2 regions of the Pseudomonas sp. GW821-FHT01D09 genome follow, and region 1 is predicted to be linked to the other one. Evidence: predicted binding sites of a transcription regulator. Region 1 holds the regulator's gene; the other holds the start of a gene.
What was found. The regulator FliA, encoded in region 1, starts transcription of late flagellar genes. The targets are predictions, from matches to a motif close to CTAAAGTTTNNNNNNNNNNNGCCGNTAA.

Region 2: the regulator FliA is predicted to act here: its motif matches at 2,473-2,500, upstream of AC07W7_RS12225 (methyl-accepting chemotaxis protein).

Annotation. Positions count from the first base shown of each region.
Region 1 covers NZ_JBWKWY010000019.1:90,459-104,732, reverse strand. Annotated here, with positions in the region: gene flhB (flagellar biosynthesis protein FlhB) at 1-1,116, shown strand, start outside; gene AC07W7_RS17695 (cold-shock protein) at 1,248-1,451, shown strand; gene flhA (flagellar biosynthesis protein FlhA) at 1,745-3,859, shown strand; gene flhF (flagellar biosynthesis GTPase FlhF) at 3,871-5,187, shown strand; gene fleN (flagellar synthesis regulator FleN) at 5,288-6,121, shown strand; gene fliA (RNA polymerase sigma factor FliA) at 6,118-6,858, shown strand; gene AC07W7_RS17670 (chemotaxis response regulator CheY) at 7,027-7,401, shown strand; gene AC07W7_RS17665 (protein phosphatase CheZ) at 7,420-8,208, shown strand; gene AC07W7_RS17660 (chemotaxis protein CheA) at 8,221-10,440, shown strand; gene AC07W7_RS17655 (protein-glutamate methylesterase/protein-glutamine glutaminase) at 10,490-11,611, shown strand; gene AC07W7_RS17650 (flagellar motor protein) at 11,611-12,351, shown strand; gene motD (flagellar motor protein MotD) at 12,367-13,254, shown strand; gene AC07W7_RS17640 (ParA family protein) at 13,306-14,094, shown strand; gene AC07W7_RS17635 (CheW domain-containing protein) at 14,179-14,274, shown strand, end outside.
Region 2 covers NZ_JBWKWY010000010.1:59,782-65,449, reverse strand. Annotated here, with positions in the region: gene folD (bifunctional methylenetetrahydrofolate dehydrogenase/methenyltetrahydrofolate cyclohydrolase FolD) at 1-543, shown strand, start outside; gene AC07W7_RS12225 (methyl-accepting chemotaxis protein) at 799-2,424, opposite strand; gene pbpG (D-alanyl-D-alanine endopeptidase) at 2,993-3,916, shown strand; gene AC07W7_RS12215 (hypothetical protein) at 3,965-4,651, opposite strand; gene AC07W7_RS12210 (hypothetical protein) at 4,863-5,021, shown strand; gene AC07W7_RS12205 (Zn-dependent hydrolase) at 5,058-5,668, opposite strand, start outside.

The sequences.
Region 1 (14,274 bases):
CAGGACAAAACAGAAGACCCCACGGAGAAACGTAAAAAGGACTCCCGGGAAAAGGGCGAGATTGCCCGCTCCAAAGAACTCAACACCCTGGCGGTGATGCTCGCCGGTGCCGGTGGCCTGCTGATCTACGGCGGCGGCCTGGCCCAGGACTTGATGGAGATCATGAAGCACAACTTCTCCCTGCCTCGGGAGGTGCTGCTGGACCCGCGCGCCATGGGCATCTACCTGCTGCACTCGGGGAAGATCGCGATCCTGGCCGCGCAACCGGTGCTGATCACCTTGCTCCTGGCGGCGATTATCGGGCCGATTTCCTTGGGGGGCTGGCTGTTTGCAGCCGGCAGCCTGGCGCCCAAATTCAGTCGGATGAACCCTGGCGCCGGGATCAAGCGCATGTTCTCCGCCAAGGCCTTGGTGGAACTGCTCAAGGCCCTGGCGAAGTTTTTTATCATCCTGTTCGTGGCGCTGGTGGTGTTGCAGTCAGATATCGACGATTTGCTGCGCATCGCCCACGAGCCATTGGAACTGGCGATCATCCACAGCGTGCAGTTGGTGGGCTGGAGCTCGTTGTGGATGGCCTGTGGCCTGATCCTGATTGCCGCCGTGGATGCGCCGATCCAGCTGTGGGAAAGCCACAAGAAACTGCTGATGACCAAGCAGGAAGTGCGCGACGAGCATAAGGACCAGGAAGGCAAGCCGGAAGTGAAGCAGCGCATCCGCCAGCTGCAGCGGGAGATGTCCCAGCGCAAGATGATGGCTTCGGTGCCCGACGCCGATGTGGTCATCACCAACCCGACCCACTACGCCGTGGCGCTCAAGTACGACGCCGAGAAGGGCGGCGCGCCGCTGTTGCTGGCCAAGGGCAGTGACTTTACCGCCTTGAAAATCCGCGAAATCGCCCAGGCCAACGATATCCTGCTGCTGGAGTCGCCGGCGCTGGCGCGTTCGATCTTCTACTCCACGGACCTCGATCACGAGATCCCGGCCGGCCTGTATCTGGCGGTGGCGCAGGTGTTGGCCTATGTCTACCAGATCCGCCAATACCGTGCCGGCAAGGGCAAGCGCCCGGATCCGCTCAAGGACTTGCCGATTCCGCCGGATCTGCGCCGCGATTCCTGAGTCTGTTGGTGCCTGTACTGGCGCATACCGTTCGTCCAACTCTCTTCCGACCTGTCAACTTTGACAGTATCCGGCACCTGTGCATCGCGGTTTGATAGGCCGCAAACAGGCGCAGTTTCGGGAGAAAGACAATGGCCACGGGCACGGTGAAGTGGTTTAACGAAGCAAAGGGCTATGGGTTTATTACACAAGACGATGGGGGAGAGGATCTGTTCGTTCATCACTCAGCCATTCAGGTCGGGGGATTCCGGTCTCTGCAAGAGGGGCAAAGGGTGAGCTATGACGTTATCGACGGCGCAAAAGGCAAGCAGGCGGGAAACGTGCAGCTACTCTGATGATCGTTCCCACGCTCCCGCGTGGGAATGCATCCCGTGACGCTCTGCGTCACCCTGCACGGTCGATGATCGTTCCCACGCTCCCGCGTGGGAACGCATCCCGTGACGCTCTGCGTCACCCTGCACGGTCTGGACGCGGAGCGTCCCCTGGCGGCATTCCCACGCAGCGCGTGGGAACGATCTCGTCCCTGAAGCAAAAGTTGGAAGGCTTCTTGCAATACCGCCTTCAGGACGCCTCTTGGCGTCAAAAGTTTGCTTCAAGGTGACGAGGAATACCGGTGGATCGCTCTAATATGCTCAACACAGCCCGTGGCACCCTGACGGACCTCTCGCGAGGTAACCTGGGTGTGCCGTTGTTGCTGTTGGTCATGCTGGCAATGATGATGTTGCCGATGCCGCCGTTCCTGCTGGACGTGTTCTTCACCTTCAACATTGCCCTGTCCATCGTCGTGCTGCTGGTGTGTGTGTACGCGCTGCGGCCTTTGGATTTTGCGGTCTTCCCCACCATTTTGCTGGTTGCCACGCTGCTGCGCCTGGCCCTGAACGTGGCCTCCACGCGGGTGGTGATGCTGCACGGCCAGGACGGTCACGCCGCCGCCGGCAAGGTGATCCAGGCTTTCGGCGAGGTGGTGATCGGCGGTAACTACGTGGTCGGTATCGTGGTGTTTGCGATCCTGATGATCATCAACTTCGTGGTGGTGACCAAGGGCGCCGGGCGGATTTCCGAGGTGAGCGCACGCTTTACCCTCGACGCCATGCCCGGCAAGCAAATGGCGATCGACGCCGACCTCAACGCCGGCCTGATCGACCAGAACCAGGCCAAGGCCCGCCGCTCTGAAGTGGCCCAGGAGGCCGAGTTCTACGGCTCCATGGACGGTGCCAGCAAATTTGTGCGCGGCGACGCCATCGCCGGCCTGCTGATCCTGTTTATCAACCTGATCGGCGGCATGGCGGTGGGTATTTTCCAGCACGGCATGACCTTTGGCGATGCCGGCAAGGTGTACGCCTTGCTGACCATCGGTGACGGTTTGGTGGCGCAATTGCCATCACTGTTGTTATCGACAGCGGCGGCGATCATGGTGACCCGTGCGTCCGGCTCCGAAGACATGGGCAAGCAGATCAACCGCCAGATGTTTTCCTCGCCCAAGGCCCTGGCCGTGGCCGCCGGCATCATGGCGATCATGGGCATTGTGCCGGGCATGCCGCACTTCTCCTTCCTGACCATGGCCGCCCTGGCCGCCGGCGGTGCGTACCTGTTCTGGAAGAAGCAGAATGCGGTCAAGGTCCAGGCCTTGAAAGAGGTGGAACGCCAGCAGGACTTGCTGCCGTCGCCGGCCCGCGCCCAGGAAACCAAGGAGTTGGGCTGGGATGACGTGACCCCCATCGACATGATCGGCCTGGAAGTCGGCTACCGCCTGATCCCCCTGGTGGATCGCAACCAGGGCGGCCAGTTGCTGGCGCGGATCAAGGGCGTGCGCAAGAAACTGTCCCAGGACCTGGGTTTTTTGATGCCCACCGTCCACATCCGCGACAACCTCGACCTGGCCCCCAGCGCCTACCGCCTGACGCTGATGGGCGTGACCCTGGCCGAAGCCGAGATCTACCCCGACCGCGAACTGGCGATCAACCCCGGCCAGGTATTCGGCACCCTCAGCGGCATAACCGCCAAAGATCCGGCTTTTGGCCTGGACGCGGTGTGGATCGAAGTCAGCCAGCGCAGTCAGGCGCAGTCCCTGGGCTACACCGTGGTTGACGCCAGCACCGTGGTCGCCACGCACCTCAACCAGATTCTGTACAAGCATTCCCACGAGCTGATTGGCCACGAAGAAGTCCAGCAACTTATGCAATTGCTGGCCAAAGCCTCGCCTAAACTGGCTGAAGAGCTGGTGCCGGGGGTGTTGTCGCTGTCGCAGCTGCTCAAGGTGCTGCAGGCGCTGCTGGCCGAACAGGTGCCGGTACGGGACATTCGCAGCATTGCCGAGGCTATCGCCAACAATGCCGCCAAGAGTCAAGATACTGCCGCGCTGGTGGCGGCGGTGCGCGTCGGTTTGTCGCGTGCCATCGTCCAAAGCATTGTAGGGCTTGACTCCGAGCTGCCTGTGATCACCTTGGAACCCAGGTTGGAACAAATATTGCTCAATAGTATCCAGAAGGCCGGGCAGGGCCAGGAAGAGGGCGTCCTGCTGGAGCCAAGCATGGCTGAAAAGTTGCAGCGTTCGTTGATCGACGCCGCACAGCGCCAGGAAATGCAGGGCCAACCGGTGATTCTGCTGGTGGCAGGCCCGGTCCGCGCGATGTTGTCGCGCTTTGGACGCCTGGCAGTACCGAATTTGCACGTTTTGGCTTACCAGGAAATTCCTGACAATAAGCAAGTGACTATCGTCGCGACAGTAGGGCCCAACGGCTGAGGTAGTGGGTTATGCAAGTAAAGCGTTTTTTCGCCGCCGATATGCGTCAGGCCATGAAGCTGGTTCGTGATGAGCTGGGCGCCGACGCAGCGATTATCGGTAACCGTCGCATTGCCGGCGGTGTCGAGCTGACGGCTGCCCTGGATTACAAACCCCAGGCCTTGGCGCCGCGCGTGCCGAACATGGAACTCGAAGACGAGTTGCGCAAGACCGCCTCGCGTATTGTCTCGGCCCAGGCCGAGCTGAGCATGCGCGGCGACAGCGATGCGAGCACCAACCGCCAATTGTTTGCCGGCCTGCCGCTGACCGCGGCCGAGCCACTGGTAGAACCGACCTTCGTCGAGCCGCCACGTCCCGCCGCGCCAGCACCGGCTGCTGCGGTCGACCAGCGCGTGTTCGACTCGATGCGTTTTGAACTCAATGGCCTGCGTGAACTACTGGAAGTGCAGTTGGGCTCGCTGGCCTGGAACCAGTTGCAGGGCAGCAAGCCGCAACAGGCCAACCTCTGGCGTCGCCTGCAACGCATCGGCCTGTCCGGCCCGTTGTCGCGCGACCTGCTGGAACTGACCACCGGCATCGAAGAACCCCGCCAGGCCTGGCGCATGCTGCTGGCCCACCTGGCACGGATGATCCAGACCCCGGAAATCGAGCCCCTTGAAGAAGGTGGCGTGATTGCCATGGTCGGCCCTGCCGGCATGGGCAAGACCACCACCCTGGCCAAGCTGGCTGCCCGTTATGTGCTCAAGTACGGCGCCCACAACATTGCCCTGGTGAGCATGGACAGCTACCGCATCGGTGCCCAGGAGCAGCTCAAGACCCTGGGCCGGATCCTCAATGTGCCGGTGACCCATGTCGACCCGGGCCAGTCCCTGGCCAACGCCCTCGACCCGCTGCTGCGCAAGCGCGTGGTGCTGATCGATACCGCCGGCCTGCAAGCCAGCGACCCGGCACTGCGCATGCAACTGGAAAGCCTGGCCGGGCGCGGGATCAGGTCGAAGAATTACCTGGTACTTGCAACCACCAGCCAAAAACAGGTGCTGACGGCTGCGTACCATAGCTACAAACGTTGTGGGCTGGCCGGCTGCATCCTGACTAAGCTGGATGAAACGGCAAGCCTGGGCGAAGTGTTGAGCCTGGCTATCAGCCATGAACTACCGGTCGCCTACCTGACCGACGGGCCGCGGATCCCGGATGACTTGCATCTGCCGCGCCGTCATCAGTTGGTCAGCCGTGCGGTCAGTGTGCAAATGCAGGATGAACCCAGTGAAGAGGCGATGGCGGATATGTTCGCCGACCTCTATCACAACCCAGCCAAGCGGGTCGGCTGAAGGCAACATGCAACACAGTGCAATGTACCTACATCGAGGGTCTGCTACCGCGGCCACCCTATGTAGCCTGCGGCTAAGCAAGACAAGGTAAAGAAAGAACATGGGCAGCATGCATCCCGTACAGGTGATCGCGGTGACCGGCGGCAAAGGTGGCGTCGGGAAAACTAACGTGTCAGTGAATTTGTCCCTGGCTCTGGCAGAGCTTGGCCGCCGCGTCATGCTGCTGGATGCCGACCTGGGCCTGGCGAACGTTGACGTTCTGCTGGGACTGACGCCCAAACATACCCTGGCCGATGTCATTGAGGGCCGCTGTGAGCTGCGCGATGTGCTGTTGCAGGGGCCGGGGGGGATTCGTATCGTCCCGGCCGCCTCCGGCACCCAGAGCATGGTGCACCTGAGCCCGGCGCAGCATGCCGGCCTGATCCAGGCCTTCAGCGATATCGGCGACAACCTCGACGTGCTGGTGATCGACACCGCCGCCGGGATTGGCGAGTCGGTGGTCAGCTTCGTGCGCGCGGCGCAAGAAGTGTTGCTGGTGGTCTGCGACGAACCCACCTCGATCACCGACGCCTATGCTCTAATCAAACTGCTCAACCGCGACTACGGCATGAACCGCTTCCGCGTGCTGGCCAACATGGCCCAGAGCCCACAGGAAGGGCGCAACCTGTTCGCCAAGTTGACCAAGGTCACAGATCGCTTCCTCGATGTGGCCTTACAATACGTCGGTGCAGTTCCCTATGACGAGTGTGTGCGCAAGGCTGTGCAAAAGCAGCGTGCAGTCTATGAAGCGTTCCCTCGTTCGAAATGCGCGTTGGCGTTCAAGGCAATTGCTCAGAAGGTCGATACCTGGCCACTGCCCGCCAATCCCCGGGGGCATCTGGAGTTTTTCGTCGAGCGATTGGTGCATCAGACGAGTGCAGGACCGGTGCTATGACAGCCAGCGGCTATAACCTTTACAAGAAATCGGCGCGTGACAGCCAGGGCGAATTGATCGAGCGCTATGCGCCCCTGGTCAAGCGCATTGCCTACCACCTGCTGGCACGCCTGCCCGCCAGTGTCCAGGTCGAAGACCTGATCCAGGCCGGCATGATCGGCCTGCTTGAAGTGTCGACCAAGTACGACGCGAGCAAGGGTGCGAGTTTCGAGACGTATGCGGGTATCCGTATCCGTGGCGCGATGCTCGATGAAGTGCGTAAAGGTGATTGGGCGCCGCGTTCGGTCCACCGCAATACCCGGATGGTGAGTGACGCAATTCGCTCAATTGAAGCAAAAACCGGTCGCGACGCTAAAGATCACGAAGTTGCGGCCGAACTCCAATTGAGTCTCGATGATTATTACGGGATTTTGAACGATACCTTGGGCAGCCGCCTGTTCAGTTTCGACGACCTGCTACAGGACGGCGAGCATGAAGGGCTGCATGAGGACGGCGCGAGCGCTTACCAGGAGCCTTCCCGCGACCTGGAAGATGAACGCTTCCAGGGCGCCCTGGCGGACGCGATTGCCAATTTGCCGGAGCGTGAGCGGCTGGTGTTGGCGCTGTACTACGATGAGGAGCTGAACCTCAAGGAAATCGGTGAGGTCCTGGGGGTCAGCGAATCGCGGGTCAGCCAGCTTCATAGCCAATGCGCGGCCCGCTTGCGGGGGCGTTTGGGAGAGTGGCGAGCGCGCTGACAGGCAGTGTGGGGACAATGTGGGTGATAACCGTCAGGGCGCAAGCCGGGCGGAAACGGCTCGTGGTGTGCCCCAGCAGTCCTTTTTGTGTAATGCCTGTTGAATGATATGGCGCGCCCAGGTGCTGGACGCGTTTAAGACTGCTTGGAGGTCGAATTGGACAAGAACATGAAAATCCTCATCGTTGATGACTTCTCAACGATGCGGCGGATCATAAAAAACCTGTTGCGTGACCTTGGGTTCACTAACACGGTCGAGGCGGATGACGGCATTACGGCGATTCCGATCCTCAACAGCGGGAGCATCGACTTTCTGGTAACCGACTGGAACATGCCTGGCATGACCGGTATCGATCTGCTGCGCCATGTGCGCGCCGATGAAAAACTGCGCAACCTTCCGGTGTTGATGGTGACCGCCGAAGCCAAGCGTGAACAGATCATTGAAGCCGCCCAGGCTGGGGTCAACGGTTACGTGGTCAAGCCATTCACTGCATTGGCCTTGAAAGAGAAGATCGAAAAGATCTTTGAACGCATCCACGGCTGATGTCGTCACGGGGGAGCTATGGAGCATAAAGAAACATCACAGGGAGACTTTGAGTCGACTCTGAAAAAACACGCTCACCAGTTGGTCGAGTGCCTTGAAAAAGGCCAGTTCGGCGACGCGGTGCAGTTGATCCATGAGCTCAACCAGACCCGCGATCGCGGCCTGTACCAGGAAGTGGGCAAGCTCACCCGTGAGTTGCACAGTGCGATTGTCAACTTCCAGATCGACCCGCACATGCCCCAGGCCGAGGAAATCTCGCAGATCACCGATGCCACCGAACGCCTGTCCTATGTGGTCAGGCTGACTGAGGCGGCAGCCAATCGCACCATGGACCTGGTGGAAAACGCCACGCCCCTGGTGAACGGCATGGCCAACGAGGCCAAGGCCTTGAGCGCTGACTGGGGCCGTTTCATGCGGCGCGAAGTGGGTGCTGAAGAGTTTCGCGAGCTGGCGCGTCGGGTTGAAGGCTTTTTGGCCCGCAGCGAGCAGGAAAACCGCACGGTTTCCAGCAACCTCAATGACATTCTGCTGGCCCAGGATTACCAGGACCTCACTGGCCAGGTGATCAAGCGCGTGACCCTGCTGGTCACCGAAGTGGAAAGCAACCTGCTCAAACTGGTGCTGATGGCCGGTCAGGTCGACCGTTTTGCCGGTATCGAACACGACCGCGAAGCGATCCTCTCGGAAAAAGATCCACAAAAACACCTCGCCAAGGGTGAAGGTCCGCAGATTCATGCCGATAAACGTGAAGACGTTATGTCAGGTCAAGATGACGTAGACGATTTGCTGTCCAGTTTAGGCTTCTAAGGAGCACGCAATATGAGCTTCGGCGCCGATGAAGAAATCCTTCAGGATTTCCTTGTAGAGGCCGGCGAAATTCTAGAGCAGTTGTCCGAGCAACTGGTCGAGCTGGAAAGCCGACCGGATGATGCGAACCTGCTCAATGCAATTTTTCGCGGTTTTCACACTGTAAAAGGGGGCGCCGGCTTCCTCCAGCTCCATGAGCTGGTGGAGTGCTGCCACATCGCCGAAAACGTGTTCGACATCCTGCGCAAGGGTGAGCGGCACGTTGATTCGGAATTGATGGACGTGATCCTTGAAGCCCTGGACGCGGTCAACGGCATGTTCAATGAAGTGCGCGAACGTGCACCGATTACTGCCGCCACCCCGGAACTGCTGGCCGCCCTGGCGCGCCTGGCAGAACCGGCTGCCCTGACCGCCGCCCCGGTGGTGGTTGCGGCGCCCGAACCGGTTGCCGAGCCTGACGTCACCGACAGCGAATTTGAACAGCTGCTGGACTCCCTCAATGCCGTCAAGGCCGAGGCAGAAGCGCCGGCAGCGGTGCCGGCAGCGGCTACGCCGCCCATGGTGCCGACCACCGAAGACATCACCGACGCCGAGTTCGAGTCATTGCTCGACCAGTTGCACGGCAAGGGCCAATTCGCCCCGGACGCCGTGGCGCCAGCCCCGGCGCCTGTGGAACCTGCGCCACCGGCCAGCACCGACATCACCGACGACGAATTTGAAGCCCTGCTGGATCAGTTGCATGGCAAAGGCTCGTTTGCTGCCGATGCCTTGCCGGCTGTTGCGGCGGCGGCCGCGTCTGCTGCCCCTGCTGCGGCGCCTGCCCCTGCCGCGCCGGCGGCGGATGGCCTGATCAGCGACCACGAATTTGAATCCCTGCTGGACGAGTTGCACGGCAAGGGCAAGTTCTCTGAAGTGGCACCTGCCGCAGCAGCCACTGCCGCCGTGGCCACGCCGGCCCCCGCTGCCTCCAAGGCCGCCGCGCCGGCCCCTGCGCCTGCTGCCCGGGCTCCCGCCGCACCGGCCCGTGCCCCGGCACCTGCTGACAAAGCCCCGGCCAGTGAAGCCGAAACCACCGTGCGGGTCGATACCGCGCGCCTGGACGACATCATGAACATGGTGGGCGAGCTGGTGCTGGTGCGTAACCGTCTGGTGCGCCTGGGCCTGAACAGTGGCGACGAAACCATGCAAAAAGCCGTGTCGAACCTCGACGTGGTGACTGCCGACTTGCAGACCGCGGTGATGAAGACGCGCATGCAGCCGATCAAGAAAGTCTTCGGGCGCTTCCCGCGCCTGGTGCGTGACTTGGCCCGGCAGTTGAAAAAAGAGATCGCCCTGGAACTGGTGGGTGAAGAAACCGACCTCGACAAAAACCTTGTCGAGGCCCTGGCCGACCCGCTGGTCCACTTGGTGCGCAACGCGGTCGACCACGGCGTGGAAACCCCCGAAGAGCGCGAAGCCAGCGGCAAGCCGCGCCTGGGCAAGGTGATCCTGGCGGCCGAACAGGAAGGCGACCATATCCTGCTGTCGATCACCGATGACGGCAAAGGCATGGACTCCAATATCCTGCGCGGCATCGCGGTCAAGCGCGGGGTCATGGACAAGGACGCCGCCGACCGCCTCACCGACACCGAGTGCTACAACCTGATTTTTGCCCCGGGCTTCTCGACCAAGACCGAGATTTCCGATGTGTCCGGCCGTGGCGTGGGCATGGACGTGGTGAAGACCAAGATCAGCCAGCTCAACGGCTCGATCAATATCTACTCGACCAAGGGCCAGGGCTCGAAGATCGTCATCAAGGTGCCGTTGACCCTGGCGATCATGCCGACCCTGATGGTGATGCTGGGCAACCAGGCGTTTGCCTTCCCGCTGGTCAACGTCAACGAGATCTTCCACCTCGACCTGTCGCGCACCAACGTGGTCGACGGCCAGGAAGTGGTGATCGTGCGGGACAAGGCCCTGCCTTTGTTCTACCTCAAGCGTTGGCTGGTGGCGTCTGCCGCTCATGAAGAACAGCGCGAAGGCCATGTGGTGATCCTTTCCGTGGGCACCCAGCGTATCGGCTTTGTCGTCGATCAACTGGTCGGCCAGGAAGAAGTGGTCATCAAGCCTTTGGGCAAGATGCTGCAGGGCACGCCAGGCATGTCGGGTGCGACCATTACCGGTGACGGTCGGATCGCGCTGATTCTCGATGTGCCGAGCATGCTCAAGCGTTACGCCGCACGGCGTATTTGATTCTGGCTGGGCGGGGCGGTTGTCCCTCGCCCTGCCTAACGGAGTGGTTATGGTAGTCAAGGTTCTGGTGGTGGACGATTCGGGTTTTTTCCGCCGCCGCGTCTCGGAAATTCTTTCAGCGGATTCCAACATCCAGGTGGTCGGTACGGCCACCAACGGCAAAGAGGCGATTGATCAGGCCCTGGCATTGAAGCCAGACGTGATCACCATGGACTACGAGATGCCGATGATGGATGGCATCACGGCCGTGCGCCACATCATGCAACGCTGCCCGACCCCGGTCTTGATGTTCTCGTCGCTGACCCACGAAGGTGCCCGGGTGACCCTCGATGCGCTGGACGCTGGCGCCGTGGACTTTTTGCCGAAGAATTTTGAAGACATCTCGCGCAACCCGGAAAAGGTCAAGCAGATGCTCTGCGAGAAGGTGCACAGCATCTCGCGCAGCAACCGCAGCAGCTTCCGCGCCCCGGCGGCGCCGGCCCCCGTGGCCGCGCCGGCAGCGGCCAGCAGCCCTTTCGGGCGTACGGCGCCGGCTCCGGTGGCCCGGCCTGCCGTGGCCCCGGCCCGTACCGCGGCGCCGGGTGCTACGTCGCCCGCGCCCAAGCGCAAGGCCTACAAGCTGGTGGCGATCGGCACCTCCACCGGCGGCCCGGTGGCCTTGCAGCGGGTCTTGACCCAGTTGCCGGCCAACTTCCCGGCGCCCATCGTGTTGATCCAGCATATGCCCGCCGCGTTCACCAAGGCCTTTGCCGAGCGCCTGGACAAGCTGTGCCGCATCAGCGTCAAGGAAGCCGAAGACGGCGACATCCTGCGCCCAGGCCTGGCGTTGCTGGCCCCGGGTGGCAAGCAGATGATGGTCGATGGTCGCGGCACGGTGAAAATCCTGCCGGGTGACGAGCGCCTGAACTACAAGCCGTGTGTGGATATCACCTTTGGTTCGGCGGCCAAGTCCTATGGCGACAAAGTTCTGGCGGTGGTCCTCACCGGCATGGGCGCCGACGGCCGTGAAGGCGCGCGCCTGCTCAAGCAGGGCGGCAGCTCGATCTGGGCCCAGGACGAAGCCAGCTGCGTGATCTATGGCATGCCCATGGCCATCGTCAAGGCCGACCTGGCCGACGCGGTCTACAGCCTGGATGACATCGGCAAGTACCTGGTGGAGGCCTGTCACTGATGGATGTGTTGAGCCTGGTGGGGATTCTTCTGGCGTTTGTTGCCATTATTGGCGGCAACTACCTGGAAGGCGGCCACCTGGGTGCCCTGGCCAATGGCCCGGCGGCACTGATTGTCATCGGCGGCACCGTCGGCGCGGCGCTGTTGCAGTCGCCCCTGAGCTCGTTCAAGCGGGCCATGCAGATCCTGGTGTGGATCGTTTTTCCGCCGCGGGTGGACCTGGCCGGCGGCATCGACCGCGTGGTCAACTGGAGCCTCACCGCGCGCAAGGAAGGCCTGCTGGGCCTGGAAGGCGTGGCCGATGCCGAACCCGACAGCTATGCACGCAAAGGCCTGCAACTGTTGGTCGATGGCGCTGAGCCGGAAGCCATCCGCAGCATCCTTGAAGTGGATTTCTATACCCAGGAAAGCCGCGATATCAATGCGGCCAAAGTCTTTGAAAGCATGGGCGGCTACGCGCCGACCATCGGCATCATCGGTGCGGTGATGGGCTTGATCCACGTGATGGGCAACCTGGCCGACCCATCGCAACTGGGCAGCGGCATCGCCGTGGCGTTCGTCGCCACCATCTATGGCGTGGCCAGTGCCAACCTGTTGCTGCTGCCGATTGCCAGCAAGCTCAAATCCATTGCCATGCGCCAGTCCCGCTACCGGGAAATGCTGCTCGAAGGCATCCTGTCGATTGCCGAGGGTGAGAACCCGCGTTCCATCGAATTGAAGCTCCAGGGCTTCATGGATTGATGGGGGGTATTGCCTGTGAGCCGTCGTCGCCGCGAGCCTGAAGAACACGTCAACCATGAACGCTGGCTGGTGTCCTATGCCGACTTCATCACCTTGCTGTTCGCCTTTTTTGTGGTGATGTACTCCATTTCCTCGATCAACGAAGGCAAGTACAAGGTCATCTCCGAAGCCCTGGTCGGCGTATTTACCGATTCGGACCGGGCCCTCAAGCCGATTCCCATTGGCGACGAGCGGCCCAAGACCGTGACCCCGGCCAAACCCCTGGTCAAGGACAGCGACGAGACCGATGCCGGCATCAGTGGTGGCAGCGACCCGCTCAAGAGCATCGCCGACGATATCAGCGCGGCATTTGGCGACTTGATCAGCTCCAACCAGATGACCGTTCGCGGTAATGAGCTGTGGGTGGAGATCGAGCTCAACTCCAGCCTGTTGTTCGCCAGCGCCGATGCGCTGCCCAGCGATATTGCCTTTAGCATCATCGACAAGGTGGCGGCGATTTTGAAACCCTTCGACAACCCGATCCATGTCGAAGGCTTTACCGATGACCAGCCGATCCATACCGCGCAATTCCCCACCAACTGGGAGCTGTCGTCGGCGCGCTCGGCGAGCATCGTGCGCATGCTGGCCATGCAGGGCGTCAACCCTGGACGCCTGGCGTCGGTGGGCTATGGTGAATTCCAGCCGGTGGCCAATAATGCGACGGCCGAAGGCCGCGCGCGCAACCGGCGGGTGGTGTTGGTGGTGTCGCGCAACCTTGATGTGCGCCGCAGCCTGACCGCCACCGGCGCGGCCAATGCACAACCTGATGCAGCAATGAAGCGGGCTGGCACACAAACTGCACCGACGCCCGTAACGCCGCCGGAACGTGGGAGTGCCGTCAATTCTCCGTCACCGGCTCTATAACCTCGTGCTATTTCTCGGTCGAGCCAGTGCCTGCCGGGAGGAACAATCCGAATGAGAGTCTGGGCAGTTGCCAATCAAAAAGGTGGGGTCGGCAAGACCACCACCTCCATCGCCTTAGCCGGCCTGCTGGCCGAGGCGGGCAAGCGCGTGGTCATTGTCGACCTGGATCCCCACGGCTCGATGACCAGCTATTTCGGCTACGACCCGGATGTGCTGGAACACAGCTGCTTCGACCTGTTCCTGCACAAGGGCAACGTCCCTACCGGCTTGCCCGGGCAACTGCTGTTGCCCACCAGCAACGACAAGATCTCGCTGTTACCCTCCAGTACCGCGTTGGCCACCCTGGAGCGCCAGTCGCCGGGGCAGAGCGGCCTGGGCCTGGTGATCGCCAAGAGCCTGGCGCAACTGTGGCAGGACTTCGACTACGCGATCATCGACAGCCCGCCCTTGCTGGGCGTGCTGATGGTCAATGCCCTGGCGGCCAGCCAGCAGTTGGTGATCCCGGTGCAGACCGAGCACTTGGCGGTCAAGGGCCTGGAGCGCATGGTCAATACCCTGGCCATGATCAACCGTTCGCGCAAGCAGGCGTTGCCGTTCAGTATCGTGCCGACCCTGTTCGACCGCCGTACCCAGGCCTCCCTCGGCACCTTGCGCGTATTGCGCGATGCCTACCCCGAGACCATCTGGCAAGGTTATATCCCGGTGGACACGCGCCTGCGTGACGCCAGCCGCGCCGGCCTGGCACCGTCGCAATTCGACGGTAAAAGCCGTGGCGTGCTGGCGTACCGGGCCTTGCTCAAGCACCTGCTGGCCCAGCAGCTTGTGGCGCAGGTGGCGTGAAATGAATGTAAATTCAAGTCCGCGGGGCATCGCGCCGATAACCTTTAAATACACGGTTAACGGTGCTTGCGCGTGGGCATACAGATGAATCGTCCTGTCGATATCAAGACCCGGCCGCAACTGGCGCTGCAGTCCTACCTGGATGCATTGCTGCAGGAGGCGACCGAGGAAGTGCTGCCC
Region 2 (5,668 bases), on a different contig from region 1:
CTGGATGCCTCCCTGCTGCTGGAGCGTATCCGCCCCGACAAAGACGTCGACGGTTTCCACCCTTACAACGTCGGTCGCCTGGCCCAGCGCATTCCCCTGCTACGCCCCTGCACACCGAAGGGCATCATGACCCTGCTGGAAAGCACCGGCGTGAACCTGTACGGCCTGGATGCCGTGGTCGTGGGCGCGTCCAACATTGTTGGCCGTCCGATGGCCATGGAGTTGCTGTTGGCCGGCTGCACCGTGACCGTCACCCACCGCTTCACCCATGACCTGGCGGGCCACGTTGGCCGTGCCGACCTGGTAGTAGTCGCCGCCGGCAAGCCGGGCCTGGTCAAGGGCGAGTGGATCAAGGAAGGCGCGATCGTGATCGATGTCGGTATCAACCGTCAGGACGACGGCAAATTGGTCGGCGACGTAGTGTACGAAACCGCCCTGCCCCGTGCTGGCTGGATTACCCCGGTGCCGGGTGGCGTAGGCCCGATGACCCGTGCCTGCCTGCTGGAAAATACGCTGTACGCGGCTGAAACCCTGCATAGCTGAGACCTTAGGGCGCAATGCTGCTCGCTTAAGTCTTCGAGATTACGCCGGGGCTTCCAAGAAATCCGCAGCCAGATCTCTGGCTGCGGATTTTTTAGGCCTGTTCAATGGCATCTGTTCAAGCCTGGTGACGTACACCCACCTTGGCCGTCACAGCCAAGCAATACTGCGCTTTTCCGAAAATGAAGCCCCCATACCCTATAGTGGTTAGCGTCATACTTCCTCCTCAAGGCCTACCACAAGCAGGCACAGGCCATGTCAGACCTTGAAGCGCGCCACTAAGCGATTCAGTTCAATCGCCAGGCCGGCCATCTCACCACAAGCGCTGGCGGTCTGACTGGCGCCCGCCGAGCTCTGGACTGATAGTTCGCGGATACTGGTCAGGTTTTGATCGGCCTCGCGGGCCACCTGTGCCTGCTCTTCCGAGGCGGTGGCGATCAACAGGTTGCGCTCGTTTATCTGGGTGATGGCCTCGGCGATCTGCTTAAGCGACAGGTCGGCGCTCTGCGCCACGGAGATTGAGCTGCTGGCCATCTGAGCACTGACGCTCATGGCACTCACTGCGTGGGTCGAATCGCTCTGAATCGCGCTGATCATCTGTTCGATTTCCTGGGTCGACTGCTGGGTGCGGTGGGCCAGGGCCCGCACTTCATCAGCAACCACCGCAAACCCACGACCTTGCTCGCCAGCGCGGGCGGCTTCAATGGCCGCGTTCAGCGCCAGCAGGTTGGTCTGCTCGGCAATCGCGCGAATGACCTCGACCACCTTGCTGATGTCCTGGGCCCTGCCGGACAAGGCCTTGACTTGATCCCCAGTACTCGCCACGTTGCTGGCCAGACTTTCGATGGCTTTGAGGGTCTGCGCCACGTTCTCGATACCCGAGTGGGTGAATGCCATGGACTCTCGCGAAGATTGGGCGGCGGCTTCGGCGTTGCGTGCCACCTCGTCCACCGCAGCGCTCATTTCGGTCACCGCGGTGGCGGCCTGATTGACTTCATCGTTCTGCCGCACCAGCCCACGGCTGGCGTCTTCGGTCACAGCGGTCATTTCTTCAGAGGCCGACGCCAGTTGGGTGGCAGAGTCGGCGATACTGGCGATGGTTTCCCGCAGGTTGCTCTGCATCTTCGCCAAGGCAGCCAGCAGGCGGCCGGCTTCATCGCGACCACTGACCCCAATCTCCCGGGACAGGTCGCTACCGGCAATGCGCTCGGCCACGGCCAGGGCATCGCTGATAGGCGAGGTAATGCTACGGGTCAACACCGTAGCCAGTACTACGGTGAGCATTACGGTCACCACCAGCAGGCCAATCACCAACGTTACGCCGTTGCTGTAGATCGAGGCGGCATCCAGGCCTGCACGCTTCGCACCCTCCTCGTTAAAGGCCGAGAGTTTGTCCATCTTTTCCTGCAGGGCGTTGGTCATCGGGCTGATGCGGGTATTGATCAGGCCAATGGCTGCGGCGTTGTCGCCACTTCGCAGCAACGGTTCCAGCTCATCCACTAGCTTGAAATACTGCTGCACATCGGTGGCCACCGCCTGGTAGAGCTCACGCTCTGCCGGCCCGGTAATCAAGGGGACGTAATTGCTGATGGTGCCCTGTAGCGTACTACGGTAGCCACCCAACGAAGCGATGCGCGTTTGGCGCACTTGCTCGTCGGTAGTCACAGTGATGCGGATGCTTTCAAGACGCAGGCGCAAGACACCTGCCTGCATCTTGCCGATCTCGCGGATGCTCGCCATCCAATTAGTTTCGACATCCTGCTCCGCGTCTCGAAGCTTGTCCATTTGCATCAAGGCGACAAGGCCCAGAGCAAAAACCACCAGGACAATGAGCGAGAAGAAGATGGCAGACCTTGGAGCAAGGTTTATAGTCCTGACGTTCATTTTTTATCTCTCTTAGAAAGGTCGGTACGTCACTGCTGTCATTCCAGGCTATCGACCAAGATGCCCGAAGCTGTAAGCAACCCAACAATTTGGTTAGCGCAGCCTCTAGCAAGGCATCGTCAATACCTGCCCTCTTCATCTGCAACACACTTGTTTACGCCTACGCTACTCAGCGCCCCACCACCTTGGGTCGGATACCGCCCGAAAATGGGCGCAGCCTCGGCAACGTGCATCAGTAAAGTTGAACAACGCCGCTGCCGCCTTGATTTTTTCTGACGTGAGAACCTGAAATCCACAAGCGGGACCAGCAAGCCTGAATAATTGATATCATTTAGATATCAATCTAGTTCAGGCACTGTCATAAAACCGTTCCGCTGGCGTGTTTTTTTTAGCCCCGCTCGATAGCAGGTGTGATGGACGACACCGTAGCGCTACACCCATCATCGCCTTACAGCCTTTATTTAAAGGCTCTCTATCGCTTTCTGATCCATACTCCTAAAATGTAACGTCATTTTTCATAAAACCGGTCGCCCCTGGTATTTTTCTATCTTTTAGCGAGTTCATCCGCGTGAAAATTCATCTCTCTCTTGTCAGCCTGTTCTTCGCATTCGCAGGCACTGTCGCCAACGCCAGCGAAACCACCCTGGCCCCACGGGACACCTCGCAACTGCACATCGCCTCGGGCAGCGCGATGCTGGTCGACCTGCAAACCAACAAGGTGATCTACGCCAGCAACCCCGACGTGGTGGTGCCGATTGCCTCCGTCACCAAGTTGATGACCGGTATGGTGGTGCTGGACGCCAAGCAGAATATGGATGAGTACATCTCCATCAACATCAGTGACACCCCGGAAATGAAAGGGGTGTTCTCGCGGGTCAAACTCAACAGTGAGATGCCGCGCAAGGAGATGTTGCTGATCACCCTGATGTCCTCGGAAAACCGTGCCGCCGCCAGCCTGGCCCACCATTATCCGGGCGGCTATGCGGCGTTTATTGCTGCGATGAACGCCAAGGCCAAGGCCCTGGGCATGACCAGCACCCGCTATGTCGAACCCACCGGCCTGTCGATCCATAACGTGTCCACCGCCCGTGACTTGAGCAAGCTGGTGCAGGCCGCACGCAAGTACCCAATGCTCACGCAATTGAGCACCACCAAGGAAAAAACCGTGTCGTTCCGCAAGCCCAGCTACACCCTGGGTTTTTCCAACACCGATCACCTGGTCAACCGGGCCAATTGGGATATCAAGCTGACCAAGACCGGTTTCACCAACCAGGCCGGCCACTGCCTGGTGCTGGTGACCAGCATGGGCAATCGCCCGGTGTCGTTGGTGATCCTCGATGCCTTCGGCAAGTTCACGCACTTTGCCGATGCCAGCCGCATTCGCAAGTGGATTGAAACCGGCAAGAGCGGCTCGGTGCCGGACGTGGCCCTGCAATACAAGGCTGACAAGAACCTCAAGGCCCGCCAGACCGGGGTCGCCCAGTCGCGCTAAGACACCACTGACCGGCACAAAAAACGGCGCTCTCGGGCGCCGTTTGCATTAGGGCTGCTTCGGCCTTTCGGCCATCACTTTGAGCGCCTGGGCCGCCGCTTGCTCCTGGCCGGCCTGGGCCGTTGCGTTGGCCGCCTGCTGCCAGCGCGCCGCATCCAGGTTGGCCGGCAACTGGCTTGGCCGCTGGACCAGCACCGCCCATTGCCCGGCGCTTTTCCAGGCGGACGCGAAGTCGCTGAACGCCACGGCGCGGCGCCGGTCCCTGGCCACTCGCAACACCACTGTACTGTTCTGCTGGTTAAAGCCCACCAGCACCGCATAGCGCGGTTCGGCCCAGAGCGTCGAGCCTTCGGTAATCCGCAACATCACCGGGTACCCCGCCGCCACCTGCGCCAACAGCGCGGTCAGCTTGGCATCCAGCGGATACACCAGCATCCCGTACTCCCGCGCCAGTGCCTGCATATTGCGCTCAAGGTCGGCTTCCCCGCCCGGCAGGCGCAATGGCTTATCCAGCAAGCCCGGTGTAATCACAATGCCTTGTTGCGACAGCATGCTGGCCAGGGCTGCCGGCCCCCCCTGGTAGGTGTCACCGCGAAACGCCGGCACGCCGTTGAGCTCTACCCGCTCGGGCAAGCCTTGGATTTTCGAGGATGTGGGGTGCCCTGCACACGCGGCCAATCCGAGGATGCACGCTGCCGCCAGCAAGGATTTTTTGAGGTTCGACCGTAAACGCAACTTCTTCACTCTCTTGATCATCTGCGGGCTGGGGCGTTGATCATAGGGCGCTCGCGGACGCGGGTATAGCCTTGGGCCGCAGTAAAAAACCCGGTATAGAGCAAACAAGTTGGACATACACGACCATTGGTCAATAGCACGCAGCCGCTTGGCGGTTAGACTGTCCATTGCAAAGACCGTATGTGCCCTGCACAGGGCAAAGGAGGCACTTATGAGCCTGACAACCACGATTTTCCTGCTGGTACTTGGCTGGCTGACCGTCGCCAGCGCCATGTTGTGGGGGGTGCTGCGTGTGACCCGCCGCCGCCATCCACCGCCCAAGGCCGCGACGCGCGCCAAGGCCCGCAAGCCGGTCGCGCATCACGCCTAAGCCACTCCAGGAGCCGGCAACCTGGCGCCTACCGATCTAGGCCGCAGGCTTACGGGCCACGGCCGCCGACGCCGCCACCATCGCCCGCAGCAGCACCGCGCAGCCCGCCGCCAGGTCATCCGGGGCGGCGTTTTCGATTTCGTTATGGCTGATCCCGCCGTCACAGGGCACGAATATCATGCCCGCCGGCCCCAGCTCGGCGACGAAAATGGCGTCGTGCCCGGCACCACTGACGATATCCATGTTCGACAACCCCAAGCCATTGGCCGCCTCGCGCACGGCATCGACACAGCCCTTGTCGAAATACAGCGGCGGGAAATCGGCGGTAGGCACCATCTCGAAGGTCAACCCGTGCTTGGCGCAGGTCTCGTCAATCACCTGGCGCACCTGGGCAATCATCGAATCCAGGCGTGCCGGCTCCAGGTGGCGAAAATCCAGGGTCATGCGCACTTCACCGGGGATCACATTGCGCGAGCCGGGGTAGGCTTGCAGGCACCCCACCGTGCCACAGGCATGGGGCTGATGGCCCAGTGCAGCGGCGTTGACCGCGGCAACCACCGCCGAGGCGCCCACCAGGGCGTCCTTGCGCAGGTGCATCGGGGTCGGGCCGGCATGGGCCTCGACGCCGCGCAGGGTCAGGTCGAACC